DNA from 2 places in the Lysinibacillus sp. RS10 genome. Region 2 is predicted to be linked to the other one. Evidence: riboswitches for the same ligand, from Rfam matches in the RefSeq annotation. Region 2 holds a riboswitch; the other holds the start of a gene.
The links. Region 2 has a riboswitch for preQ1 ahead of ACB089_RS22255 (QueT transporter family protein). Riboswitches for the same ligand answer to the same signal wherever they lie in the genome.
Positions count from the first base shown of each region.

Region 1: linked by a shared signal. The riboswitch ahead of queC (7-cyano-7-deazaguanine synthase QueC) and the one ahead of ACB089_RS22255 (QueT transporter family protein) in region 2 are both predicted to bind preQ1.

Region 1 covers NZ_CP167122.1:2,436,879-2,440,085, forward strand. The annotation lists gene queE (7-carboxy-7-deazaguanine synthase QueE) at 1-631, opposite strand, end outside; gene queD (6-carboxytetrahydropterin synthase QueD) at 624-1,097, opposite strand; gene queC (7-cyano-7-deazaguanine synthase QueC) at 1,101-1,760, opposite strand; PreQ1 riboswitch class I at 2,115-2,161, opposite strand; gene ACB089_RS12465 (RNA-guided endonuclease InsQ/TnpB family protein) at 2,678-3,207, opposite strand, start outside.
Region 2 covers NZ_CP167122.1:4,426,713-4,429,919, reverse strand. The annotation lists gene trpB (tryptophan synthase subunit beta) at 1-511, opposite strand, end outside; T-box leader at 572-772, opposite strand; gene ACB089_RS22255 (QueT transporter family protein) at 849-1,331, opposite strand; PreQ1 riboswitch class I at 1,340-1,384, opposite strand; gene ACB089_RS22250 (hypothetical protein) at 1,622-2,740, opposite strand; gene ACB089_RS22245 (ABC transporter substrate-binding protein) at 3,175-3,207, shown strand, end outside.

The DNA of each region.
Region 1 (3,207 bases), 2.0 Mb from region 2:
CATGATATTTATCTAATAAATGTAGTATTAATCGTGAATTGTCAGTCGTCGTGAGATCATCATTACCGACTTGTAGATAAAAAGGAATCATTGGATACCGGTGGTGAATTTGTTTAGCATAATCGTAATCATCTTGATTAAAGACGACTATTTTGAGGGATATATGATAATTACTGTTTCGATTTTTAAGTTTTTCAAAGATATCAGAGAGCACCGAATAGTCTGTAGTCATTCCAGAACTAGGTGGCTTTGGTGAAATTGTCAACTCATCAATCTCATACATCCATTTTTGCCACCTACTTCCCTGTGTTTCCACCCCTATCTGTATGTCATTTTCTTTTAAAATGGCAATGAGCTTCTCCAAATTTTGGATGAGTGCAGGATTGCCGCCTGAAATCGTGACAAATGAAAAGCCATTGCCTCCAAGACGTTTCAACTCAGACCAAATCTCTTCCGCTGTCATATGGACAATAAGATGCTTTCCGCTGCCATCCCACGTAAACGATGAATCACACCAAGAACAGGAATAATCACACCCGGCAGTTCTCACAAACATTGTCTTTTGGCCAACTACCATTCCCTCACCTTGAATCGTCGGTCCAAAAATCTCGATAACCGGTATCTTACTCAACTTCCATCCACTCCCGTCTCGCTTCTGCATAGCTTGTCGGGGTTTCATATAGCCTGATAAACTCTACACGCGAACCGTTATATCTTTGTTCATCAAGTAAGGCCGCAGCCAACTTTTCGTAAATCCAAACAACAATGTTCTCTGCCGTCGTATTCATGGGTGGAAGCGTTTCATTGAGATAACGGTGATCCAAATGTATCTCTATTTTTTCTTTCCATATTCCTTTGATATCGCCAAAATCAATCATCAAACCGCGTTCATCTGTGTATCCACTCAGTCCTAATACTACGCGATACGTATGACCATGTAGGTTTTTACATTTCCCCTCATAATTATGTAAATGATGGGCAGCATCAAAGGTAAATTCTTTGCTTACGAGAACACGCTTTGCATGATAGTTTAATTGATTTCTTTGAATATCTTCATCTATTTTTTGGAGCTTATCGACGATTCTAAAATCTGGCATGCCTTAAGACTCCTTTCTGTAACTCAAATACTCATCAAGCCCATTTTTTCGCAGTTTACATGCTGGGCATTCACCACAGCCATCTGCAATTACACCGTTATAGCAAGTCAACGTTCTTTCCCGAACAAATTCAAGTGCCCCAAACTGATCAGCAAGCTCCCATGTCTGTGCCTTATTCAGCCACATCAATGGTGTATCAATCACAAAGGAATCATCCATCGATAAATTTAACGTTACATTCAAGGATTTAATAAAAACATCTCGGCAATCTGGATATCCGCTAAAATCTGTTTCACAAACGCCAGTTACAATATGCTTAGCTCCTACTTGGCTCGCTAAAACGCCTGCAAATGAAAGAAAGAGAAGATTTCGGCCAGGTACAAAAGTAGATGGAAGCTCACCATTTTCTCCGTCTTCTACCTTTATGTCTTGTCGTGTCAATGCATTCGGAGCAAGCTGATTTAGGAGTGACATATCAAGAATGTGATGCTTGACACCGAGCTCCCCTGCTATCATCTTCGCACATTCAATTTCAAGAAGATGCCTTTGACCATAATCAAAAGTTACTGCCTCAACCTCTTCAAAACGTTCTTTTGCCCAGAACAAACAAGTTGTGCTGTCCTGACCTCCACTAAATACAACAATTGCTTTTCCCTGCTTCATCTATAAAACTCCCTTGTATCAAAAACCAGCACTCTAAGAAAAGTACTGCTTTCTTCTTAGTTTTTTTTAGAGGGTAGCTAAATACCTCTTTCTTCATTGAACTATTCAAGTCCGCATTTCAATTTATTCTGGATTAAGATTGTGATTCGTTAAACGAAATATGAAAATAGTGTACTTTGGTTACCCAATAAAGTTAAATCTGTCAGTCCTTCTTCATGGCTTTGGTCAAACAAAAAACCTCCTTGTAAAATGTTTCCCAACACTTTTCAAGAGAGGCATCACCAATCATTCTAATAAAACATAAGTAAAAACATAAAAAAAGCCACGTCCGATATGGACATGGCATATTATCATGTTTCCATAGTTTTTTATAGAGGGTATCAGCTATGAACCTCTCCCGTTCTAGTTCGGGCATTCTTTTTTCAATATAATACATAAAATAGTACAAAACGTCAAATGATTTTTTTATAAAGTCTTCTCATAAATGCTTCTCTGGAAAAACTACTGTTATACTGCCCTCTATTTTAGTAGTACACTAAACACTTTGCTGAGCTTAGATTCATTACTATTTTTTCAAACAGAATAACCTCAACTATTTATGATGTGTTCTCCTTAAGGACGCTTAATAACAATTCAATACAGACGAAAAAACTATCCATTTCTATTCAAAACGCCCCTGTCTTTCAGTAAGCACCCACTTTCGAACATAGCCGATACGAAAAACATATACATTTCTTAAAAAATGTAGACATCTCTACTGTGACACAACTTATATCTTCTGACTTTCGTATTTATGTCTTCCTTATTCTCCGAGCCTGGTTTCGCCGAAGCTACTGCCATTTAGTATGACTCTCCAAAGGCTTAAATTCCGCAGTATCGTTGCGTACACATCTAAGGCTTAGTTTCAGTTAAGCTTCTTAGATTGAATAATTTGCTAAGTTAATGCTTGCGTTCAAATCTCTATCCATCTTTAATCCGCAAGAGCAGATAAATAATCTGTCTTTCAGTCTCAAATCGGATTTGACTTGTCCACAAGAAGAACAAGTTTTTGATGATGGAAACCATCTGTCGGCTTCAACAAATTCAATTCCGTATTTTTTACATTTGTATTGAATTTGCCGTTTGAATTCATATAACTTTTGCCTGGCTACCGCCTTCGCCAGATGTTTATTTTTCATCATACCTTTTACATTTAAATGTTCCATTACAATACGAGATGGCTTGGTTTTCACAATCTCATTAGAACACTGATTTAAATGATTTGTTCGGATGTCGTTAAGTCGCTTATATAAATTACGGATTTCAGTGTTTTGTTTTTGAATATTTTTCATATTCTTTAAAGGTATTTTATAGATTGGCTTTCGTTTTTTAGTATACGCTTTCGTGTTGGCTTCAAGCTTACGAGCTAGTTGTCGTTGTTCTCGCTTCAACTTTCGCTCTAATCGTT
Region 2 (3,207 bases):
CCTTTAGTCGCCCTTGCCCTTTATCAACAGCTACTACCTTTGCGCCAAGAAGCTCCATACGGAACACATTCAATGCTTGACGCTTTGTATCTTCTAAGCCCATATAAATTGTGCAATCCATCCCGAACATTGCACAAGCAGTTGCAGTTGCTACACCATGCTGACCTGCACCTGTTTCGGCAATAACACGATTAGCACCCATGCGCTTTGCCAATAAAATCTGTCCAAGGACGTTATTAATTTTATGTGAACCTGTGTGGTTGAGATCTTCACGCTTTAAATAAATTTTCGCGCCACCTAATTGTTTTGTTAAATTTTCAGCAAAATAAAGTGGGGATTTTCGCCCAACATATTCATGGAAATAATAATCTAGCTCTTTATTAAAATCTTCTTCATCTTTGAATTTTTGGAAGTGCTCATCTAGAATATTTAAAACATTTTGAAGCTCCTCGGGAACAAAGCTACCGCCAAATTCACCGAAATATCCTTTTTTCTCTACTACTGTACTCATCTGCTCTCGACTCCTCTAATCTGATTTTTTTCATAAAAAAAGTCACTCCAATCCTTCTATAAAAAGGACGAGTAACCGTGGTGCCACCTTAATTCGCAAAAATTGCGCGCTTTCGTACTCCGGTAACGGGGAGTAAATTCGTCCTCACATTTGATGAGGCTGCTCCAAAGTCCATTCACAAGTATGTACTACTGATTTACACCAACCATCAGCTCTCTACAAGTACTATTACTTGCTACTATTCTTTTTCATCGCATGTTTTATTGAAAAGAATTGTAAAATATTTTCAGAATATTGTCAAGAAATCAAAAAAGACGAATCTAAAAAGATCCGTCTTTTAAATCAAATTTTTGAAGTTTAAGCGTTTATTCAATAGATACATAATAGGTGCACCGACCGCTAAGACCACAAATTCACCTGCAGCAACAGTTAACCATGTCCAGAAGAATGGTATTTCTAATACTATGTTCAATTCTAAAGCAATGATGAACATTGTGCATGTAAATAGCAATGTATTGATAACTAAACGTGCCCAAATATTTTTGACAAATTTACAAATAAAAATGAACAATCCAAGTGTAATCATCGAATGCCCAACACCGAAAAATAAATCGAGAATGCCGTTTGGTGAAAATATATTAGAGATAAATACACCAATAATAATCCCGACGGCAAAACGTGGATTAAAGGCAACTAGATGATTAAACATTTCCGATATACGGAACTGAACCTCTGAAAAGCCAAATGAGCCGACTAGCAAAGTAACAGCAATGTAGAGCGCTGCAATAATGCCACTCGTTGCTAAAAATTTTATTTTCATATATTAATTTCTCCTTAGTTTTTTTGCGTGGGATGGTTACGAACCACGTGAAGCAAATGCAATCATATCAATGTTAATGCTAGTTTGTAAAGAGTCATGTGTAAAACAAAAATTCTTATTGTTGTTCTAACATCTGCATAACCGAGACTTCTAAAATATATTATATTGAAATACTTAAGTCTGTAGCAGTTGTGTTAATAAAAAATCTAAGGATCCGCGTAGTAAAAGAAAGGGGCTAATCCCATATATCATTTTTCAATGACGTTTAGGATTAGCCCGAAAACCTTTACTTATTTATGCTGTGTAAGGTAAACTTTGCCGTTTATTGTTACTTTAGAAGCTGAGATTAAAATTTCTTTATTTGCTTCATAATATGGATTTAAAATGTTGTCGATAGCAACCCATTTTTCATTAGATTTTTCATAGTCACCTTTTTGATCAAGAGCTGTTGCTTCTTCATAAAGCTTTTTTAATTGCGCTTTATCTTTTGCTTTGATTTCAAAATCAAAGTTAGACATGTAATCTTCAAAGCTAAGTGGCTTCATGTAAGGATTAATCATTTCATTGAATTCATTCCATAGCTTTTCAGATAATTGATCATTTTTATCTTGATCTGCTTTTTGAGCATCTTTGTATAAAGTTTTTAGTTTTGGTAAAGCTTCAGCTGGAATATCTACATCTATATCTGAAATGTAATCTTCAAATGGTACTGGTGGATATAGCGCATCTAAGTAAGGTTGAAGAACCTTCTGGAATTCATCAAATTTTGTTTGTGCTGCTTCTTCTTTACCAGATTTCTCTAGTTTAATCCACTGTTGATAAATATCTTTCAGCTGCTTTTTATCTTTTTCTTTAATAACTATATTTTTTTCACCAAATCCATACTCTTCCATGAACTCTTCGAAGGATACAGGTACCCAGCTAGCTAAAATATACGGCTTTGTGATTTGATCCATTTCAAGATTAATTTTATCTACTTCTTCATATTTCTCTTCTTTTTCTAACTTCTTCATTTGATTAAACAATTTTTCTAATTTAGCCAGATCTTCTTTTGTTATTTCTTTAGGTAAGTCTTTTTTATAGACGTTAAACGTGTAGAAATCTGAATAATCTTGTACTAAATTACCTTCTACAGAGATTTCTTGACCTTCAACTAACTTCATTTTTGCTATTTGCTCATCTGAGAACTTTTGGATTCCAATATAGTAGTTTTTACCGTCTTTCGCTTTGATTGTGATGCTATCTCCGTAAATGCTTTTAATCGTTCCTTTAATTTGTTGCTCAGCTTGAACTGTTATTTCGTTTGTTGGTTTTGCTGTTGTTGCCTCAGCTTGATGTGGCGTGAAGACAGCCATTCCTATTGTTAGTGCTGATACAATCATCCAAGATTTTTTTATTGTTTTTTTCATAATTATTTCTCCTTTAATGTAAATGATTTAATTTTCTAATGATTAGACGACTTTCGAATTATAAAAAGTTAGCTAAAATTAGAAAAAATTTTTAACTTCTTTCAGCAAGTTTTTTTGTACCGAAAGCGTAGGGGTAGAAATAGAAGTTTCTCGCCTCTAGGAGTATTTTCACCTTCACTCCTTAATACTTCGCAAAATTGTAAAAAAAATTTTTGTTATGTTAGAAAAAGCAATCAAATTTTATAAACAGCGTAGTTTAGCGGTTTAAAGCGGCGAATTGAGTGAAAAACTAAAATATTATGTCAATTTTAAAAGTCAGAACATTCATAATGTTGTTGACGAACCTCGATAATAACGATAATATAGCGATACGTTCACACTTTGTTTGGATGAAGTGTGATAAATATCAGAGATAATAATCGGGGGGATTATTTGTGAAATGCAATTTAAAAAAGCTTTCGTTCCTG